2 regions of the Limosilactobacillus mucosae genome follow, and region 2 is predicted to be linked to the other one. Evidence: predicted binding sites of a transcription regulator. Region 2 holds the regulator's gene; the other holds the start of a gene.
The links. The regulator Rex, encoded in region 2, represses fermentation and respiration genes when NADH is low (regulators of the CRP and FNR family bind a similar motif). The targets are predictions, from matches to a motif close to TTGTGAANTANTTCACAA.
Positions count from the first base shown of each region.

Region 1: H0G69_RS05010 (CidA/LrgA family protein) is a predicted target of Rex. The motif match lies at 1,881-1,898, and genes of this name have one in related genera.

Region 1 is NZ_CP058954.1:1,033,310-1,044,739, reverse strand. Features, by position in the region: gene H0G69_RS05020 (LytS/YhcK type 5TM receptor domain-containing protein) at 1-965, shown strand, start outside; gene H0G69_RS05015 (LytR/AlgR family response regulator transcription factor) at 965-1,702, shown strand; gene H0G69_RS05010 (CidA/LrgA family protein) at 1,975-2,451, shown strand; gene H0G69_RS05005 (LrgB family protein) at 2,481-3,215, shown strand; gene H0G69_RS05000 (L-lactate dehydrogenase) at 3,237-4,217, shown strand; gene pdhA (pyruvate dehydrogenase (acetyl-transferring) E1 component subunit alpha) at 4,373-5,464, shown strand; gene H0G69_RS04990 (alpha-ketoacid dehydrogenase subunit beta) at 5,467-6,444, shown strand; gene H0G69_RS04985 (dihydrolipoamide acetyltransferase family protein) at 6,463-7,791, shown strand; gene lpdA (dihydrolipoyl dehydrogenase) at 7,798-9,201, shown strand; gene H0G69_RS04975 (lipoate--protein ligase) at 9,229-10,248, shown strand; gene H0G69_RS04970 (GDSL-type esterase/lipase family protein) at 10,382-11,430, shown strand, end outside.
Region 2 is NZ_CP058954.1:316,891-328,320, forward strand. Features, by position in the region: gene H0G69_RS01430 (pyridoxal phosphate-dependent aminotransferase) at 1-983, shown strand, start outside; gene H0G69_RS01435 (biotin transporter BioY) at 1,092-1,643, shown strand; gene H0G69_RS01440 (biotin--[acetyl-CoA-carboxylase] ligase) at 1,659-2,645, shown strand; gene H0G69_RS01445 (CHY zinc finger protein) at 2,645-2,941, shown strand; gene H0G69_RS01450 (ketopantoate reductase family protein) at 3,066-4,028, shown strand; gene H0G69_RS01455 (ABC-F family ATP-binding cassette domain-containing protein) at 4,091-6,019, opposite strand; gene H0G69_RS01460 (redox-sensing transcriptional repressor Rex) at 6,355-7,002, shown strand; gene groES (co-chaperone GroES) at 7,235-7,519, shown strand; gene groL (chaperonin GroEL) at 7,569-9,191, shown strand; gene H0G69_RS01475 (APC family permease) at 9,327-10,928, shown strand; gene H0G69_RS01480 (potassium transporter KimA) at 11,051-11,430, shown strand, end outside.

The DNA of each region.
Region 1 (11,430 bases), 720 kb from region 2:
GAGCTGGCAGCGACCATCATTATCATGACATGCCAAAAGTCGATGTACCACGGTTTGCCAAGCAGGCGCTGCAGTATCGACAGACGCAGCTGGCCTATAATACTGCGCAGATTGGCTGTCGTGATGACCACTGTCCTTTACAGGCGGGGATGGCGATTCCCCTGACGTTGGGCAGCCGCGTGCTGGGCGTTTTGACGCTGTATTTTAAGGAAAACTGGCAGCTGACCCCCGTCGAGATTCAAACCGGTGAGGGACTGGGCGAGATTTTGGCCACGCAGATCGTATTAGGTGAAAAAGAACGCCAGACCGGACTGCTTAGGGATGCTGAGCTTAAATCGCTGCAGGCTCAGATCAGTCCCCACTTTTTCTTTAATTCGATCAATACGATTATTGCCATCTCGCGGTTTGACAGTGAAAAGGCACGGTTTCTGCTACGGGAGCTCAGTACGTTTTTCCGATCGAATCTGCTGGGCGCCAATCAATCCAAGATTCCGCTCAAACAAGAGGAAGCACATGTTAAGGCCTATCTGAACCTGGAACAGACGCGCTTTCCTGATAAGTATGACGTTGAATTCTACAGCAGCGTGGATGATCAGGTGCTGGTTCCGCCATTTGCCATTCAAGTCTTGGTAGAAAACGCGATTCATCACGCCTTTGGCAATCGCAAGACCGGCAATATCATCAACATTTGGATCACCAAATCAGGCAAGTATCTGGAAATACGGGTTGCTGATAACGGCGAGGGAATTGATCAGGCGGTCATCGGCAAACTGGGTAAGGAGAAAATCGCTTCCGAACAAGGGAGTGGTACGGCTATGCAAAATCTGAATGCGCGGTTGAAAGGTCTTTATGGCGACAGTGCTAAGATGCAGATCGTAACCGGCAAGACGGGGACTTCCATCTCGCTTTTAATACCTTATGCACAAACTAGACAGGATCTTAATACGGAAGGAGCATCCATATAATGAAAGTACTGATTGTCGATGATGAACCTCTGGCCAGAAATGAACTGCACTATCTATTAAATGAAAATGCGTTGGTCAATCAGATCGATGAAGCGGATGGGGTGATGACGGCTGATCAAAAAGTCAATGCCGAGCATCCCGATCTGGTCTTTTTGGACATCAAACTAGATGATGGCAACGGCATGGCACTGGCTAGACGCTGGAAAAAGCTGCCCCAGCCGCCAGCGATTGTTTTCGCGACCGCTTATGACAATTACGCGATCGATGCTTTTAATGAAGCGGCCGTTGACTATGTCTTAAAGCCATTTGACCCGGATCGAATCAACGAAGCCGTTGCCAGAGTCGCCAAGTTTTTGGGCAATAAGGAACAGTTAGAAGATGTTGCGGAACAGACTGCCTGGCAGAATCCGCGGCTGTCGATTACGATTGATGACAAGACGATGGTGATTCAAAAACGCGATGTGATGTATATTGAGACCCAAGGCGGATACACGCATCTGCATCTTAGAAACGATAAGCTCTTGATCGGTCGGCAGACGCTAACCAGTATTGCTCAACTTTTGGATCCGAAGCATTTTTTGCGGATTCATCGTGGTTTTATCGTTAATCTGGATGAAATTGACGAAATGCAGCCAAGTTTTAATCATACCTACGAGCTAACGTTAAAAGATGGCAGTAAAATCCCAGTCAGCAGGTCATATGTGGCTAAAACCAAGAAGGCAATCGGACTGCAGTAACTTGAATTGTCTAATATTTACACAAGCATTGAATGTCAAGATAATGCATTCAGTGCTTTTTATTTTGTCAAAAAAGAGCACTCAGGGCATCTCAGTGGCTGATAAAGGCATTTCATCGTCAAATTCGGTCAATCAATGTGAAAACCAACACAAAACCAATAAGATTAACTACAATGCATTGTGTAATCGATATCAAAGATGGCCATCTTAAATAAGATTAACTGCAATTATTTTATTGATATTTTCGGATTGATTTGAGGGAAGGAAAAACCATGGATAAGAAGGAAAAACAAGCGCCAGCTAAGGAAGAAAAAAAGGCAGCGCCAATTCTGGTACAAATGGGCATTTTTGCCGCTATTCTGTTTGTCTCACAGCTGATTTCAGATTTATTCCCAGCTAGTTTCGTAGTACCAACGCCACTGATTGGGATGGTATTGCTCTACATTCTGTTGGCAGCTCATATCGTTAAACTGGAGCAGGTTGAAAAGTTTGGCGACTTTATGATCAGTTTGATTGCCTTTCTGTTCGTTCCATCTGGCGTTCAGCTCTGTGGCAGTCTAGGACTGATGAAGCGTGAAGGTCTTCAGGATATCTGCGTCATCATCATCTCCACGATTATCCTGCTGGTCGTAATTGCTTACGTGGGCAACTTCTTTGTTAAGCTGCATGAACGCTTGGCACATAAGCAGTCAAACACAGCGTCAAGCTCAAATGAAAGTCACGCGGGCACGCAGCATATGGCTCACTAAGCCGTGTACGAGAAAAGGGAGGATTAAAAATGTTTAGTCAATCAATGGTATTGCCTTATACCGGTATCTTAATCTCACTGGCTGGTTATCTTTTAGGGATGTGGCTGTTTAAGATCAGTCATGGGTTCTTCTTGTTTACGCCGCTTTTGGTCGGGATGGTCTTTGGAATTGCAGTTTTGGCAATCTGGGCCAAGGGCATCGGATCTACGACGGCTGCCGTCTACACTAAGTACTACCTGCCAGGCGGAAACATCATCTTCTGGTTCTTAAACCCGGCTACGGTTGCGTTTGCTATTCCGCTGTATCGTCGAAATGATATTTTCAAGAAGTACTGGCTTGATATTGTTTTGACGCTGTTTGTCGGTGGCTTTATCTCCTTGTTTGGGATTCAACTGGTTTCCAAGCTGTTTGGTCTGTCGCGGGTTTCCACGGCTGCCATGCTGCCACAGGCTGCTACGACTGCTGTTGCCATGCCAATTGCCAAGGGGGTTGGCGGTGATCCTGCCGTTACGGCGATGGCCTGCATCTTAAACGCTGTTATCATCTACGCCCTGGCCAACTTCTTGATCAAGGTCTTCCGCTTGAAGAAGATTTCCAAGGTTGGTACTGGTCTGGGTCTGGGTTCTGCTGGTCACACGGTTGGTTCTGCCAAGGCCCTGCAATTAGGTTCGATTGAAGGGGCCATGGCTTCGGTTGCCGTGGTAATCGTTTCGTTGGCAATGGACATTCTGGTTCCAATCTACGTCAACCTGTTCATGAAATAATTAACAAAGGGGAATTACAATATGTCTTATCGACAACAAAAAGTCGTGCTGATCGGTGACGGCGCAGTTGGTTCTGCCTATGCATTTGCCATGGTTCAACAGGGATTGGCCGAAGAATTCGCGATTATCAACCACACCAAGAGCAAGGGCGAAGGCGACACGCTGGACTTGGAGGATGCCACGGTCTTTACCTCGCCTAAAAAAGTTGAGTCAGCTGACTACTCGGTCTGCCGCGATGCTGATCTGGTTGTAATCTGTGCTGGGGCTGCCCAAAAACCTGGCGAAACCCGGCTGCAATTGATCAACAAGAACCTTAAGATCATGGCCGATGTCACGCAAAACGTGGTTAAGTCTGGCTTTAACGGCATCTTTTTAGTGGCCGCCAACCCTGTCGACATTCTGACCTATGTTGTCCAAAAAATCTCTGGTTTCCCAACCAGTCGTGTAATCAGCTCCGGGACGCTGTTGGATACGGCTCGGCTGCGCGTGGCATTGGCAAAGGAATTCAATGTCAGCCCTGCTGATGTATCGGCTAACGTATTGGGCGAACATGGCGATTCTGAATTTGCGGCCTACTCATCAGCAGCAATTGGCGGTAAGAATCTGCTGCAGATTGCTAAAGAAGAGGGCGTTTCAGAAGAACGTCTCAAGCAGATTGAAGATGAAACTCGTCACAAAGCCTACGAAATTATCAACCGGAAAGGCGCGACCTACTATGGCGTTGCCACGGCTTTGATGCGGATTACCAAGGCTATTCTGCGCAACGAGAATGCCGTCTTGCCAATTGGTGCTTATGTTAACGGCGAGTACGGCGTTCACGACCTTTATCTGGGGACGCCGGCTGTCATCAACGCGCATGGGGTTGAACAGGTTATCGACGTTCAGCTTGATGAGCGCGAACAAAAGGCAATGGCTCATTCTGCGGCTGTTTTGCGTGAAGCAGTTGATCGCGGCATGCGTGAAACTGGTTTGAACAAGATGGTTGTCTCACTGGCTCATTAATGCGCAAAAAATCACAATCTAGACAGAGAAAACGTTTTCTTAAATCGAAAATGTTTTCTTTTTTTTTTCGAAAAAAGGCTTGATTTTTCAAAAAAATGTTATAAAACTATAAGTGTAAGCGTTTCATTATTGTTTATTAAAGGAGGTTGTTCTAGATGAAAAAGTTAGATTTTGAGGAGCTGAAACATAACCCCGAAATCAAGCCGCTTCAAGTTCTGGACGAAGATGGCAAAGTCGTCAACCCCGATTTGATGCCTGACCTGAGTGATGAAGAGTTGGTTGAACTGTTTAAGCAGATGGTTTGGTCGCGGGTATTGGGCGACCGTACTATGAAGCTTTGTCGGCAAGGTCGGTTGGGATTCTTTGCCCCAACTGCCGGTGAGGAAGCCAGTCAAATGGGTTCCAACTTCGCAATGAGCAAGGATGACTTTCTGCTCGGCGGCTATCGTGACGTGCCACAGTTGGTTAAGCACGGTCTGCCAATGTGGAAGGGATTCTTGTGGAGCAAGGGTCACGTTAACGGCAACAAGTACCCTGAAGAATTAAATGCCGTTCCGCCTCAGATCATCATCGGTGCCCAATATGCTCAGACGGCCGGTGTGGCACTTGGTCTGAAGAAGAAGGGTGCCAAGAACGTTGCCTACACCTACACTGGTGATGGTGGTACCTCACAGGGTGACTTTTATGAAGGGGTCAACTTTGCCAGTGCCTTTAAAGCACCAGCACTGTTCTTTGTACAAAACAACCTGTACGCAATCTCAGTTCCAAGAAAGGCTCAGACGGCAGCGCCAACCTTGGCTCAAAAGGCCGTTGCCAGCGGGATTCCTGGACTGCAGGTTGATGGGATGGATGCCTTGGCCGTCTACAGCGTTGCCAAGCAGGCTCGTGACTGGATCACGGCCGGCAATGGTCCCGTACTGATCGAAACGCTGTGCTACCGCTATGGACCACACACGACTGCTGGTGACGTGCCACGCCGCTACCGTTCCGAAGATGAAGAAGATATCTGGCTGAAGAAGGATCCACTGATTCGGATGCGCAAGTTCTTAGAGAGCAAGGGCCTTTGGGATGAAGACCAAGAAAAGGCCTGCGTTGAAGCAGCCAACAAGGAAGTCGATGACGCTATGCAGGAAGTTGAATCACAGCCAACGCAGACCGTTACCGAACTGATGCAAAACGAATATGTGGTTACGCCGCCAGCAATTCAAAAAGAGCTGGATGCTTACCAAGCAAAGGAGGCTAAGTAATCATGGCTAAGATGACAATGATCAAGGCAATCACGGCTGCTATGGATGAAGAGCTTGCTCATGATGACAAGGTAATGATCTTTGGTGAAGACGTTGGTAAAAACGGTGGTGTCTTCCGAGCAACTGATGGCCTGCAGGAAAAATATGGCAATGATCGCGTATTCGACACGCCGCTGGCTGAATCCGGCATTATCGGACTGGCTAACGGGATGGCGCTGGAAGGCTTCCGTCCCGTACCAGAATTGCAGTTTATGGGCTTTATCTACGAAGCCTTTGATGAACTGGCTGGTCAGATGGCGCGCTACCGCTTCCGGATGGGTGGCACGCGCAAGTTCCCAATCACGGTGCGGGCTCCATTTGGTGGTGGGGTGCACACGCCAGAACTGCACTCAGACAGTTTTGAAGGCCTGCTGACTCAGGTTCCTGGGCTGCGCGTGGTTGCGCCAAGTGGTCCTTATGACGCCAAGGGACTTCTGATCTCGGCAATCCGCTCTGATGATCCGGTCTTCTTCTGTGAACACATGAAGCTTTACCGTTCGATCAAAGAAGAAGTGCCTGACGAAGCCTACACCGTTCCATTGGACAAGGCAGCCGTCAAGCGCGAAGGTACTGACGTATCAATTATTACGTACGGCTACATGGTTCAAGAAAGTCTGGCAGCTGCCGATGAACTGGCAAAAGAAGGCATCAACGCTGAAGTTGTTGACCTGCGTACGCTGGCACCGCTTGATGAAGATACGATTCTGGAATCCGTTAAGAAGACGGGCCGCGTCGTATTGGTTCAAGAAGCTCAAAAGCAAGCCGGCGTTGGTGGTCAGGTAGCCTCGCTGATCGGCGAAAAAGGCATTTTGTACCTGGATGCACCAATTGCGCGGGTAGCTGCTCCAGACACGCCATATCCATTCAGTGATGCGGAAGAAGTATGGCTGCCTAACAAGCAAGATATCGTTGACAAGGTCAAGGAAACCGTCAACTTTTAATCGCGAGGTGGAAGATCAATGAGCAAATATGAATTCAAAATGCCAGAACTTGGTGAAGGGATGGCAGAAGGCACGATTGGCGAATGGCACGTTAAGGTTGGCGACACCATTCAAAAAGACGCCGATATGGTTGAAATCGAAAACGACAAGTCAACCTCTGAAATTCCATCACCAGTCGATGGCAAGGTAACCAAAATCAATTTTGAAAAGGGCGACGATGTTACGGTTGGCCAAGTGCTGATCGAATTTGAGGTAGCTGATGGTCAAGGTAATGTTGATGCCAGTGCCGAAGCGGAAAGCGATGCCAGTGATGCTCCGGAGCCAAGTGCCGCACCAGCGCCAAGCACTGCTTCAGCTGCCCCAGCATCAGCGCCAGCCGCTCCTGCTCCAGTGGCTGCTCCTAGTGCTGCCGACCACTCCCTGCCAGTCCTGGCAATGCCAGCCGTACGTCGCTATGCACGTGAAAAAGGTGCTGACCTGGCTCAGATTGCCGGAACCGGTCGTCATGGCCAGATTCTAAAGACTGATGTTGACGCCTTCTTGGCTGGTGGTACCAAGGCTGCCCCAGCTGCCGAACAAGAAGCTCCTCAAACGGCAGGTGCGGTTGCCATTGAACAGCCAGCACTGCCAAAGGGTTCCGCTGAATGGCCATTGCACGACGAGAAGATGACACCAGTTCGCAAGGCGACAGCTAAGGCAATGATCCGTTCCGTACAGCAGATTCCAATGATTCATGTCTTTGATGACGTGGTGGTTGACAAGCTTTGGGATCACCGCAAGAAGTACAAGGAACTGGCTAAAGAGCATGGCGTTCACCTGACGTTTATGGCCTACCTGACCAAGGCGCTGGCCGTAATCATGAAGGAATACCCAATCTTTAACTCGATGGTGGACATGGCTGACCAAAAGATCGTCTACCGTGACTACATCAACGTTGGTATTGCTACGGACACGGATCGCGGTTTGTTCGTACCAAACGTTAAGCATGCTGATTCTATGAGTCTGTTTGACATTGCGCGTCAAATCAGCGCCAATACCGAAAAGGCTAAGGAAGGCAAGCTTTCTGGCGATGACATGAGCCACACTGGCATGTCGATCACCAATATCGGCTCAATTGGCGGCGGCTTCTTTACGCCAATCATCAACTGGCCGGAAGTAGCCATCCTGGGTATGGGACGCATTGTTGAAGAACCAGTCGTTGTTGATCACGAAATCAAGGTTGCCAAGGTCTTGAAGCTGTCGCTGGCCTGCGATCACCGAGTAATTGATGGTGGTACGGCACAACGGGCAATGAACCGGCTCAAGGAATTATTGAGTGATCCAGAACTGTTATTGATGGAAGGGTGATCAGACATGGTTGTTGGTGATTTTGCAATTGATTTGGATACCATTGTTGTTGGTGCGGGCCCTGGCGGTTATGTTGCTGCCGTTCACGCTGCTGAAATGGGACAAAAGGTTGCCGTTGTTGAAAGTACCTATCTTGGCGGGGTCTGCTTAAATGTCGGCTGTATCCCATCAAAAGCCTTGATTCAGGTTGGTCATAACTACCAAACTGCCAAAAATTCAGCCGATCAAGGCATTGAAGTTGCTGATGCCAAGCTCGATTTTGAAAAGGTTCAGGCATTTAAGAACAGCGTCGTTAAGCGTATGACCAATGGGGTTGGCTTCTTGTTCAAGGAACACAAGATTGATGTAATCAACGGAACGGCCTACCTTAAAAATGATCACAGTCTGCGGGTTATCAGCGGTCAGCATGGTCAAACCTATACGTTCAAGCACTTGATTCTGGCAATGGGCAGTCATCCAATTGAGATTCCTGGCTTTAAGTTTGAAGGCCGCGTTCTGGATTCAACGGGTGCATTGGCATTAAAAGAAGTACCAAAAGAATTGGTCATCATTGGCGGCGGCTACATTGGCAGCGAACTGGCCAATGCTTATGCCAACTTTGGTGCCCACGTTACGATTCTGGAAGGTACCAAGTCAATTCTGGGCAACTATGAGCCAGACTTGGTCAAGGTTGCGCTCAAAGACTTTAAGGCCAAGGGAATTGACGTAATTACCAATGCGATGGCCAAGCAGGCTGAGCAAACCGCAGATGGCGTCAAGGTTACCTATGCCGTTGGTGACCAAGAACATACTGTAGATGCCGATTATGTCGTTGTTTCGGTTGGTCGGCGTCCCAATACTAAAGACATGGGCCTTGAACAAGCCGGTATCAAGCTTGACAAACGCGGCTTAATTGAAGTAGATGCCCAGGGTCGGACCAGCGTCAAGAATATCTTCGCAATTGGCGATATCGTTGCCGGAGCAGCTTTGGCACATAAGGCCAGCTATGAAGGCAAGGTTGCTGCCGAAGCAATCTCTGGCAAGCCAACAACCGTCGACTACCACGCAATGCCAGCGGTCTGCTATCTTGACAATGAGATTGCCACGACGGGTCTGACTGAATCTGAGGCAAAAGAAAAGGGATTGGACGTCAAGACTGCCAAGTTCCCATTCATGGCTAATGGTCGGGCCGTATCCATGAAGGCAACGGAAGGCTTTGTTCGGCTGGTATTTATGAAGGACACGCATGTCATGGTCGGTGCTCAGATCGTGGGGCCGGATGCTTCTGATCTGATCAGTGAGCTGACTTTGGCAATCGAATCAGGAAATGAGATTGATGACATTGCATTGACGATTCATCCGCACCCAACTCTTTCAGAGACATTGATGGATGCTGCCGATGTCGGCCTTGGAATGCCAACCAATATTTAAATTGGATGAAGGGAACAGTGGTGTCGAATGCAATATTTAGCAATGCCTAGTGAGGATATCCGTCGCAATCTGGCAACTGAGCAGTATCTGATGAACAGCGACAAGATGAAGCTGCCATTTATGCTGTTTTATATCGAAAAGCCTTGCATTATCGTGGGACGCAATCAAAACACGATGGAAGAAATCAACGCCGAGTACTGTCGTGAACATGACATTACGATTACGCGGCGTCTGTCGGGTGGCGGTGCGATGTATCAAGATCTGGGCAACATGTGCTTTAGCTTTGTCGTTCCTGCCGATGAGATTCGATTCGGCGACTTTAAGAACCTGGTTAAGCCAATCGTTGATGCACTGCATGACATGGGCGCAACCGGGGCTGAAACCACTGGACGCAACGACATTGTAATTGATGGCAAGAAGTTTTCTGGTAATGCCATGTACACGCGCAACGGCCGGACCTTTTCACACGGGACGCTGATGTATGACGTTGATACCAGCGCGGTTGCTTCTGCATTGCACGTCCCGAAAGACAAAATCGAGTCAAAAGGTATCAAATCGGTACGGGCGCGCGTTACCAACGTTAAGCCATATCTCAAGCCAGAATTTCAGAATCTGACGACGCAGCAGTTTAGAGATGAATTGATCAAACGCATCTGGCATGTCGATTCGATCGAAGAGGCCAAGCAGTTTGAATATCAGCTGACGCCTGAAGATGAAGCAGCGATTTCTGAATTGGAAAAACGCTACTACGATAATTGGGACTGGGTATATGGCAAGTCACCAAAGTTCTCAGTAAAAAAACGGCAGCATTTCGATGGCGGAACCATTGATGCCCGTTTCCTGGTTGAAGATGGTCGCATCAATGACTTGAAGATCTATGGCGATTTCTTTGGTACCGGTGACGTAGCTGATGTCCAAAACGCCTTGATCGGGCAGCCTTATGATCAGGATGCCATGCAGCAGGCACTGGCCAAACTTGATCTGAAACGCTACTTTGTTGGGATTGATCCCGAGGCCGTTATCAATCTGCTGACCAAGCAGCATTAAAATTTCCAGCACCCAGCGACTGTTTTGAACGCCTTAAAGCGGTGAAAGGCAGTCATTGGTCAGCAGGTAAAAGACCGGCGTATTACAGCGTCGGCCTTTTTTATGACATTAAGACTAGAAAGAAGGTGGCCAGATGGGATGGCAGATCGCCAGCAGCCGCTTGACTCATGATTTCAGCGCGCTGCCTTTTAAGATGAAGGAACTCACTTTATTGATCAAGATTACGCCTCAAGTCGACGGCAGCGGTCTGCGCTTGATCCTGCAGAACCGGTTTAATCATACGGCGCTGCTTTTTGATGAGTTTACCGTCAGCCATGATGAAAAGATGAGCGATGCAAAGTCAATTACTCGCGGCAAGCAAAAGCAGATTGCCATTGTCGGCAACGGGGCAGTGCATACGGACGCGCTGCCGTTTGAAGTCATTGCCGGCCAGCCGCTTTATTTTAGAATGCGGGCGTTGCAAAAACAGACCTATGCCGATTTCAGCTGTGTCTATGACGAAACGTTTTATAACGCGATCATGGCAGGAACTAAGAACGCTGCGCCGCATTTGCCGCATAACTGGCAGGCACGCAAAGGCTGGTTCTGCATCAGCTGTTTAGAGGTTTGGACGGATAAAAAAACACCCATTATTGAGCTGACCGGCGATTCCCTGGCAGAAACGGGAATGATTGAGACAGGGCTGATTAAGCAGCTTTTAAATCAGGCTGTAGTAGTCAATACGGGCATCTCCGGCAATCGGCTGCTGCATGATGCCCCGCAAGATGGTCCACTGTATCAGACTTTTGGTCAGTCGCTGATCAAAAGAGCCGCTCAGTCAACCGATCCGCACCCGCATCCAATTGTTGCCTTGATTGGCAGCAATGATCTGGTTTTGCCGCTGATTGACGGTCAGTCGGCTCATGAACTGGTAACACCGGGGCAATATCTAGCCGGGGTCAGTCAACTAAAGCAAATCTTGGATGATCGGCGGTGTCCATTGATTCTGACAACGATTCCGCCATTTTCACCGCATGTGGCTCCACAACAGGAAAACATACTGCTTGATGCTCAGCAGCGGCGGCTTTTGATCAACCAGGAACTGCGGCGGTTTGAGTGGGTCGTTGATCTTGATCCGTGGCTGCTCGGCAACGATGGCGGTCTTAAAGAAATTTATGATTTTGGCGATCATCTGCACTTGAA
Region 2 (11,430 bases):
GCATTGAGCCGTTAAGAAAAGCAATCGCCGATAAAGAAAACGCCGATCATGGCACAGATTTCACGGCGGATAACGTGGTAGTAATGAATGGTGCTAAAATGACGCTGTACGCTCTGGGACAAGCACTGTTTGATGAAGGCGACGAGGTTTTGATTCCTTTGCCATACTGGGTAACCTATGGCGAACAGGTTAAGCTGGCCGGTGCCAAGCCAGTCTTCGTCAAGCCAGCAGCTGGTCGCCTGACCGTTGTTCCTGAAGAATTGGAAGCCGCGCGAACGCCTAAGACGAAGGCCATGATCTTAAACACGCCCAACAATCCATCTGGTGCCGTCTACACGCGCGAACAATTGCAGGCGATTGGCGACTGGGCCGTTGAGCATGACGTTATCGTGATTGCCGACGATATCTATGGTGAGTTGGTATACAATGGAACCGAATTTGTCTCATTACTTGATTTGTCACCAGAAATCCGCAAACAGACGATTTTGGTTAATGGGATGTCTAAGACCTACTCAATGACTGGCTGGCGCGTTGGCTATGCCATTGCTGACGAGCAGGTAGTCAAGGGCCTGAAGACGTTCTTGAGTCATGCAGCCGGCAACATGGCAGCCGTCAGTCAATATGCCGCTTTGGCAGCCATTACCGGTGATCAGACCTGTGTTGAAGAAATGCGCGCTACCTATGAGGAACGCATCAATACGCTGTATCCGTTATTAAACGAGATTCCGGGCTTTAAGCTGGATGTAAAGCCGGCCGGAGCTTTCTATGCCTTCCCTGACGTCAGCGAAGCCGTTAAGCTGGCTGGTTTTGCCTCGACTGATGAGTTTGTCAGCGCGCTGCTCGATGAGGCTCACGTGGCGGTTGTTCCAGGCGCGGCCTTTGGAATGGACGACCATGTACGGATCAGCTATGCAACCAGCATGGATGTCTTAAAAGAAGCAGTTCGACGAATTCAAGCCTTTATGGCAGACCACCAAAAATAATCGATCAATAATCAATGAGCTCAGTTCTGGTTTGAGCTGGGCTCTTATTTTAAAATCCTTGTAACCCTAAATTTCAGATAAGGGTTACAAGTTGAAAGAAGGAATAAAATGAAACGTCAAAATATAGTTCATTTAACGCAGACCGCCTTGATGACGGCAATCTTAATCGTCTTAGGCATGATCCCAGGCATTCCGCTAGGGTTTATTCCGGTCCCAATCGTACTGCAGAATATGGGGGTCATGATGGCCGGTGAGATTCTGGGGCCTAAAGAAGGAACGACCTCAGTGGCCTTGCTCCTGCTGTTAGTTGCGGTTGGCTTTCCTTTCTTGACTGGCGGCAGTGGGGGAATTGCCGTTTTTGCCGGCCCAACTGGAGGCTACCTTTTAGCCTGGCTGTTTGCGCCGCTTTTGATCGGCAGTCTGCGGCAGCATTTTGGCAGTCGCTGGAGCTGGTGGCAGGAATTTTTGATGATTGTGCTGGCGGGCGTGCTGTTTATTGATATTACGGGATCGCTTTGGCTCAGCTGGCAGTCGCACATCAAGCTGACGGCGGCATTGATGTCCAATCTGGCATTTATTCCTGGCGACCTGATCAAAGCCGGCGTGGCAGTAGCCGTTGCTCGTCAGCTGCGGCGCGTACCAGCATTGAATCTTGGCTAGAAAAGAGGAATCGCAATGGGTACTAAAGATGAGCTGCTTAAAATTTTCTTGCTTAATGAGCAGCAATGGATTTCAGGCAGTCAGCTGGCGGAGCGCTTAAAGGTCAGTCGCGAAAGCATCTGGAAAGGCGTCGCTGCCCTGCGCAGACAAGGACATCAGATTGAGAGTCAGCGAGCGCTTGGCTATCGATATTTAGGAACGGATCATTTGGATGCAGCGGTAATCAAGATGCAGACTCGCGATGAGTTTAATGGCGAGATTCATACGGCATCAAGTATTGATTCAACGCAAAACTGGGCTAAGCAGTATCTCAGCAGTCATCAGCCCAGCCAGCCAGTCGCGTTTTTAGCTGATCAGCAGACGGCCGGCTATGGCAGACGCGGCCGCCAGTTCTATTCGCCGCAAAAGACAGGTTTGTATTTTAGCTTGGTTTTGCCGCATAATCCGATGAGCGCGCTGCCTAAAATTGGCCTTTTAACAACCGGAGTCGCCGTTGCAGTTGGCCGAGTACTGAAGCAAACCTTTCCTGATCATGATTTTTCATATAAATGGGTCAATGATATCTATATGAATGGTCACAAAGTCTGCGGTATTTTGACTGAGGCAACGCTGGAACTGGAATCAGCATCATCGGCAGCATTGATTGTAGGAATCGGCATTAATCTGTCGACCGTTGATTTTCCAGCAGCCGTAGCTCAAAAAGCCGGCAGTATTGCCCCTGAGCAGACCATTGATCGAAATCAGCTGGCTGCCAGGCTTTTGGTTGCAATCATGAACGTTTATAGTGAGTACGATTCGGGAAAATTCCTGCCAGAGTACCGAGCTCATTCATTGGTCTTGAAGCGGCCAGTCGTCTTGAAAATCGGCAATGATAAAGCAGTTGGCAAGGCTGTCGACATTGACGATCAAGGCGGCTTGGTATTGGAATTTGCGGATGGCACGAAAAAGTCGTTTATCAGCGGCGAGGTGACCAAGGTTGATCTGCCAGGGATGACGTCATAATGGAAATTCACGGTTTAGATTTAGATCAGGCTGGCCGCTGTCGGCACTATCACTTGGCAGTTGATGTTGCGGCCTTGAAATGCAGTCGTTGCCCAAAATACTATGCCTGCTATCGATGTCATGATGCTTTGGAAAACCATCATTTTATGGCTTGTGAGCGGGAAAACTGGCCAGTCCTATGCGGTGTCTGCGGCTGTTTGATGCAGTTTGCACAATACCAGCAGGGAAGCTGTCCGCGCTGTGGGCACGACTTTAATCCCGGCTGTCGTCGTCACTGTCGGATTTATTTTAAATAACTTTCTTTTCTCATTGATTTTTAATTAAAACGAGATTAGAATATAAGGCGTTGATTAAGAAGAAAAATAAATCAGGCCCAATGACATGTTTTAATTAAGTTTTAGGAAAGGATCAGTGATTAAGATGACGCTGCGATATACGGTTTTAGGTTCAGGTGCGATGGGATTGCGCTTTGGGGTGCTGCTGCAGGAAAATGCGGGGGCGCAGGTTGATTTTGTCGACAACTGGGCACCCGAAGTTGAAACCATCAAAAAACAAGGTGGGGTCTATGTTTCTCGTGACCATGAAAATCGGCATCTGGTTCCGGTCAATATCTATTCGCCAGAAGAGTATCAGGGCGAGCCAGACGTTTTTATCGTTTTTGCCAAGCAGATGACGCTGCAGGATCTTTTGGAACGCTCGGCTCATTTCTTTAAGCCAGAAAAGCAATACGTTTTTTCAGGCATGAATGGGATGGGTCACGTTGAAAAACTGAACAAGTATTTTCCCAAAGAGCATGTTTTAGCTGGGACCTGCCTGATCGGGACCGTGCTAAACAAGGCTGGCGACGTTGACTTTATTGGCAAGCCTGGTGCTGGATCAATCAATGTTGCCAATGAAACGGAAAAGCCAGATGAGCGCACGCATGAAATTATTGCCGACTTTAAGGCTGCCAACCTGAATCCAACTTTGACGACCAACTTCTTGGGAACTTTGATGACCAAGGTTGTCTTTAACTCAGTTGTCAACACGATCTGCACGCTGTTTGAGATTCAAATGGGTCAGTTTATTGACTATCCAGGGGCTGAACGGCTGAGCAAACAATTGATCAATGAGGCCTATGATGTGACTGAACGAGCTGGCATCAAGCTGCTCAATGATCGCGAGACCGAATGGAAGACGGTTGAATACGTCAGCCGCGTCGGCAACCCACTGCACTATCCTTCAATGTATCAAGATATGCATAATGGTCGAAATACCGAAGTCGACTACATCAATGGCTATATTTACGAATTAGGCAAAAAGTACGACTATGAAGCTACGACGCATGACTTTCTGCGCGGCTTGGTTCATTTGGCGGAAAATACGCGTAAGTTCCGTCAATAAAAAGACCGCTGGATCAAATCTGGTCCAGCGGTCTTTATTTATGTTGATCTGCAGCGTATATGCTATTGATTTTCTTGATCAAATGTCTCCAGGGCTTCGGCGGCTTCAGTCCATTGCAGCTCAACGTCTTCGCTTTGGGCTTTTAAGGCATCCAGCTTTTTTTGCAGATCGGTCAGCTGGGCGATGTCGACGGCAATTTCGGGCTTGGCCATCTCAGCTTCGATCGCGGCCTGCTTGCCCTCCAGTTCACCCATCTGATTTTCTAATTGATCGACCTGCCGCTGCAGCTTGCGTCGGGCACGCTGAGTTTCTTTGCTTTGCTGATAGGAAAGCTGACCGGTTGACTGTTTGACTTTGGTTTCTGGCTGTGTTTGATGCTCCAGTTTTGCCTGTTGGGTCAGGTAGTCATCGTAGTTTCCTTCATAATGCGTCATGCCATGAGCCGTCATATATAGGATATCAGTAGCAACCTGGTTTAAGAAATAACGGTCGTGCGAGATAAACAGAACCGTCCCATCAAATTCGTTAATGGCTGTTTCCAAGACTTCGCGGCTGTCGATGTCCAAGTGGTTGGTTGGTTCATCCAGGATCAAAAAGTTGATTGGCATAAATGAAAGCTTAGTCAGCTCCAGACGTGCCTTTTCGCCACCCGAAAGCGCGCTGACTGGTTTATAGACGTCATCGCCAACAAACAGAAAACTGCCCAGAAGCGAGCGAATGTCTTTTTCGGAAACTTCAGGATGATCGTCCCAGACTTCTTCTAAAACGGTCTTTTCAGGATGCAGTTGCTGCTGTTCCTGGTCGTAGTAGCCGATTTCTAGATTAGCGCCGAATTTGATCGTCCCGCTGAGCTTGGGAATCTTTTTCAAAAGCGTCTTTAAAAGCGTTGATTTGCCAATCCCATTTGGACCGATAATACCGACGCGCTGACCTTTGCGAACCTTAAATGATAATGGCCCAGCCAGCTTTTGATCTTGATAGCCGATATTGAGTTCATCGACGTCTAAGACCTCGTTACCCGAAGCATGGTCACTGTGGAATTGAAAATGAATCGAGGAATCATCGGTAGTCGGCCGCTCCAAGCGATCCATTTTCTCAAGCTGTTTGCGGCGAGCCTGGGCGCGTTTGGTGGTTGAGGCTCGGACAATGTTGCGATTGACAAAATCCTCCAGCTTGGCGATTTCTTTTTGCTGCTGCTCGTAATGCTTCCATTCAGCCTGCAGTCGTTCGCGCTTGTGGGCTACGAATTGCGTATAGTTGCCGGTATAGTGAATCAGCGTTTTATTGTCAAGATCGTAAACGTCAGTAACCACGCGATCTAAGAAGTAGCGGTCGTGAGAAACGATCAAAAGCGCACCTTGATAGCTTTTAAGGTAGTCTTCCAGCCAGCTTAAGACGCCCATGTCCAAGTGATTGGTCGGTTCGTCTAGAATCAAAAGGTTGGGCGACTGCAGCAGAATCTTAGCTAGGGCCAGCTTGGTTTTTTGACCGCCAGAAAGCGCATTGACTGAAGTATCATACATACCTTCATCAAAGCCGAAACCATGCAGTACGCCACGCATCCGGGACGCGTATTCATAGCCGCCCTGTTTTTTGAACTGCTCGGATAAACGGTCATAGCTTGCTAAAACGTCTTGGTAGTCCGCTGCTTTGGGCGTCAGTGTTCCCAATTGATTCTCTAGCTCATGCAGCTGTTTTTCCAGTTCGTGTAAAGGAGCAAAGACGCTGTCTAATTCGGCCCAGATTGAATTTTGGCTGTCGAGTCCTTGATTCTGAGCCAGGTAGCCAATCGTCAGGTCGCGGGCGTGAGTAACCGTGCCTTCATCAGGTTCGGTTAAACCGGCAATGATTTTCAAGAAGGTCGTTTTGCCGGCACCGTTGCGTCCGACCAATGCAGTTCGGCCATGTTCTTGAATCTGCATATTCATATTATGAAACAAAACATCGCTGCCAAAGCGACGTTCAACATTATTGGTTTGCAGTAGCAGCATAATTTAACCTCATTTTTTAAAGTAGATAGTCAGTTAAGATTGTAGCACAAGATCAGACTAGGTCGCGAGCTTGAGGATAGGACCGATCAATAATGTTAAATTTTGAATTAACGTTTAAAAAATGATCGTCATTACCAGCACATTCATGATCAGCGGATGGCCTAAATTTCACAAATCATTAATGGACATGCAGTGAAGCCTGTAGCATAATAGAAAACATGTTTAAATAAAAACGATTCTTTTCTTGGAAAATAGTTCACAAACTTTAGCGGAGTTGTTAAAATGATTAAGGAATAATTTTCACAAACTAGAATCTGAATTGGAGGAATCTATTAATGGCAACGCGTAAAATTCCCCGTGCCACGGCTAAGCGGTTGCCGGTCTACTATCGGTATCTGAACGTTTTGCTTAACGCCAATAAACGACGCGTCTCATCGACTGAATTATCAGAGGCGGTTAAAGTTGATTCGGCAACGATTCGACGCGACTTTTCCTATTTTGGCGAATTGGGCAAGCGCGGCTATGGCTATGATGTGGAAAAGCTTTTGAACTTTTTCAAGGGGATCTTGAATCAAGATAAGCTGACCAGTGTGGCTTTGGTCGGGGTCGGCAGTCTGGGCAGCGCCTTGATGAACTATAATTTCCACCAAAGCACGAATCTGCGGATCAGTGCAGCTTTTGATCCTAAACCAGCCTTAGCCAATACCGTTAAGAGTGGGATTCCTGTCTACCCGGTTGGCGAGATGAAAAAGCAGCTGCAAGAACAGCAGATTGATGTCGTTATTTTAACGGTACCTGGCGAAAAATCGCAGGCCGTTACTGATGAGTTGGTCGAAGCAGGGGTTCATGGTATCTTGAACTTTACACCGGTTCGTCTGTCAGTGCCAAAAGACGTTCAGGTACAAAATATTGACCTGACCAATGAACTGCAGACGCTGATCTACTTTATTGAAAATAACAATACTAAAGACAGTCAAAAATAACTCAACGCATGGCGAGCAATCGTCATGCGTTTTTTGATAAAAAGTCAAAAAAGTTAAAATGCCGTTAGAATGGTAACTAAAGCGTTTTCTATAAAATAATAGTCAAAATTGGTCAAAATAATTGTTGCATTTTAGCAAGATCATGATATAGTAGATCATGTAATTAGCACTTGGGTGATAAGAGTGCTAAAAAATATCTGAATTATTAATGATGATTGATGGAGGGATTAACGTGTTAAAACCATTAGGAGATCGCGTTGTTCTTAAAGCGGAACAAGCTGAAGAAAAGACGGTTGGCGGAATTGTCCTGGCTAACAATGCCAAGGATAAGCCAACGACGGGTACGGTTGTAGCAGTTGGCGAAGGCCGTTACCTGGACAATGGTCAAAAAGTTGCTCCAGCCGTTAAGGAAGGCGACCGCGTCCTGTTTGACAAGTACGCAGGCAATGAAGTCGAATACAATGGTGAAAAGTACCTGGTCGTTCGTGAAAAAGACCTGGTTGCCATCGTTGACTAAGTAGACTTGTTTTCGCATTCGATCAATATTAATGAGGTGAAAATCTAAAATGGCAAAAGAAATTAAGTTTTCTGAAGATGCACGCAAGGCAATGCTGCGTGGGGTAGACAAGCTGGCCAATACGGTTAAGACGACGATCGGTCCTAAGGGTCGCAACGTTGTTTTGGAACAAAGCTATGGCGCACCTACGATTACTAACGATGGGGTTACGATCGCCAAGAACATTGAATTGGAAGATCACTTTGAGAACATGGGTGCCAAGCTTGTTTCTGAAGTTGCTTCCAAGACCAATGACAACGCCGGTGACGGTACGACGACGGCAACCGTTTTGACGCAAGCCATCGTTAACGCCGGGATGAAGAACGTTGCTGCCGGTGCTAACCCAGTTGGCATTCGTCGCGGTATCGACAAGGCTACCAAGGCTGCCGTTGAAGAACTGCACAAGATGAGTCATGAAGTGCAAAGCAAGGACGACATTGCACAAATTGCCTCCATCTCTGCTGCTAACCCTGAAGTTGGTGAACTGATTGCCGATGCCATGGAAAAGGTCGGCAATGATGGCGTAATCACGATTGAAGACAGCCGTGGCGTTGACACGACGGTTGACGTGGTTGAAGGGATGAGCTTTGACCGCGGCTATATGTCTCAATACATGGTAACCGACACGGACAAGATGGAATCTGATCTGGACAATCCATACATTCTGATCACTGACAAGAAGATTGGCAACATTCAAGACATTTTGCCTTTGCTGCAGGCCGTGGTTCAAGAAGGCCGTTCGCTTTTGATCATTGCTGACGACATTACCGGTGAAGCTCTGCCAACCTTGGTATTGAACAAGATTCGCGGGACGTTCAACGTTTGCGCGGTTAAGGCGCCAGGCTTTGGCGATCGTCGTAAGGCTCAATTGCAGGATATCGCCATTTTGACTGGTGGTACCGTAATCTCTGATGATCTGGGCATGAGCTTAAAGGATGCTACGATTGCTCAACTTGGCTCTGCCAACAAGGTTACCGTAACTAAGGACAACACGACGATCGTTGACGGCAATGGTGCAAAGGATGCGATTGCTGAACGAGTTGAACAGATCAAGCAGGCAATTGCCAACACGACTTCTGAATTCGACAAAGAAAAGCTGCAAGAACGTCTGGCCAAGCTGTCTGGTGGGGTTGCCGTAATCAAGGTCGGCGCTGCTACGGAAACGGAACTCAAGGAAAAGAAGTACCGTGTTGAAGACGCTCTGAACGCTACGCGGGCTGCCGTTCAAGAAGGATTCGTACCTGGTGGTGGTACTGCTTTGATCAATGTAATCCCTGCTTTGGAAAACGTTGAAACTGAAAGCGACGACGAAGCAACTGGTGTCAACATCGTTAAGAAGGCGTTGGAAGCCCCAGTTCGTCAAATCGCTGAAAATGCTGGCGTTGAAGGCTCAATCATCGTTAACCGTTTGAAGAGCGAAAAGCCAGGCATCGGTTACAACGCTGCCGTTGACAAATTTGAAGACATGGTTGCAGCCGGAATCGTTGACCCTACCAAGGTTACGCGTTCGGCACTGCAAAACGCTGCTTCGGTATCAGCAATGCTTTTGACTACTGAAGCCGTTGTTGCTGATAAGCCAGAACCAAAGAATGATCAACCAGCCGCTCCTCAACCTGGTGCCGGCATGATGTAATCATTAATAATAATGAATCAAAGCACCGCGACAAAAGTCGCGGTGCTTTTTTGCGTTTAATGCTTGCTTAGTGGTATTCTGTTAGGTATGTCCATTCAAACCAATGGACGCTATCTTATTTAGTGGAGTATTTTTATGTCATCAAAAATGCCTAACCAGAAAATGTCTTTAACATCTGTCATTTTACTGGCTCTGAATTCATTGATCGGATCCGGATGGCTGTTTGGTGCTGGCGAGGCGGCGAAGATTGCCGGACCAGCAGCGGTCATCTCTTGGATTTTAGGGGCGATCATCATTATGGTGATTGCTTTTAATTACGTTGAACTGGGGGCGATGTTTCCTGAAAGCGGCGGAATGAGTCGCTACGCTCAGTACAGTCATGGCCCGCTTTTAGGTTTCGTAGCGGCTTGGGCCAACTGGGTCTCCTTGATTACACTGATTCCCATCGAAGCGGTGGCTTCAGTACAGTATATGAGCTCATGGCCATGGAGCTGGGCTAATTGGACGCGCAGCTTCGTCAGTCATGGCAGCATTACTAATCAAGGGCTGCTGGTGGTCTTTGCGTTTATGATCGTTTTTACGCTGATTAATTTCTGGTCAGTTAAGATCTTGACGCATTTTACTGGTTTGATCTCGATTTTTAAGCTGCTGATGCCAACCTTGACGATCATTGTGTTGATGCTGAGCGGCTTTCACACCAGTAATTTCGGGCAAGGCATCCATGAGTTTATGCCTTATGGCAGCCGCTCGATTTTTGAAGCAACTACGGTAGCCGGAATTATTTTTTCCTATGATGCCTTTCAGACGGTTGTCAATCTAGGTGGTGAGATGAAAGATCCACAAAAAAACATCTATCGTGGCGTTGTAATCTCATTGACGATTACGGCAGTATTGTATATTCTGCTGCAGATTACCTTTGTAGGGGCGGTTAAGCCATCACTGCTAACGGCGCACGGCTGGCATGGCATTGATTTTGCCTCGCCATTTGCAGATCTGGCAATCTTAATGGGAATCAATTGGCTGACGATTCTGTTGTATATTGATGCGTTCGTCTCGCCGTTTGGAACCGGGGTTGCTTTTGTTACCAATGCTTCCAGAACGCTGGCGGCAATGGCGCGCGGCGATCATTTGCCAGCCTGGCTGGGGCGGCTTGAGCGACGCTATATGGTACCTCGTTTTGCCATGATCGTTAATCTGATTCTGGCAGCGGTTTTGGTCTGCATTTTTCGTAATTGGAGCGCGCTTGCCAGCGTCATCTCGGCCTCGACTCTGATTGCCTATCTGACTGGACCGGTAGCTGCGGTCGCGCTTAGAAGGATTGCACCCGATCTTAAGCGGCCGTTTGAGCCTCGATCTTTAAAGTGGATGGCGCCTTTGTCATTTGTTTTGACCAGTCTGGCGATCTATTGGGCAATGTGGCCAACGACGATTGAGGTGATTTTTGTGATCTGTTTGGGTCTGCCAATCTACGCCTATTATGAGATTCGCTATCATCATGCTTCATGGAAGACTCAAATGAAAGGCTGCGGTTGGCTGCTGGGCTACCTGTTGTTTATCTCGGTGATGTCTTATCTGGGCAGCGATGGTTTTGGCGGTCAGAATTGGATTCGGTATCCATTTGATTTTGTCGTGATCATTTTGTGCTCGCTGGTATTTTACTGGTGGGGAGTCAACAGCAGCGTTGAAGGTGAAGATCTTGAATTGGGACGACGCGTCAATGCTCATGTTGATCAGTAAAAATAATTTTCTAAAACTATTGCGTGATCAATCTGCCCTGGGTGGTATTAACCATTTACGTGGTGTAGAATAACTGTTGACTTTATATTTTATAATAGAATAGAGTGAAGGAGAAAAAGAATATGTGGCGGTATTTAAAACGCGTCCTCATCGGTAAGCCCTTGAAGACGTTGGATGAAGGCCAGGCCCATTTGACAAAGTTTAAAGCTTTGGCCTTGTTATCGTCGGATGCTTTATCATCCGTTGCTTATGGTACTGAACAGATTACGACCGTTTTGGTAACACTGTCGGCGGCGGCAATCTGGTACTCATTGCCAATTGCAGCACTGGTTTTGATTCTGTTGGTGGCAATTACCCTTTCCTATCGGCAGATTATCAATGCCTATCCCAGTGGTGGTGGTGCCTATGTCGTAGCCACCGAAAACTGGGGCCGCACAGGTGGCTTGGTTGCCGGCGGGTCGCTGCTGGTTGACTATATGCTGACGGTTGCGGTTTCGACGAC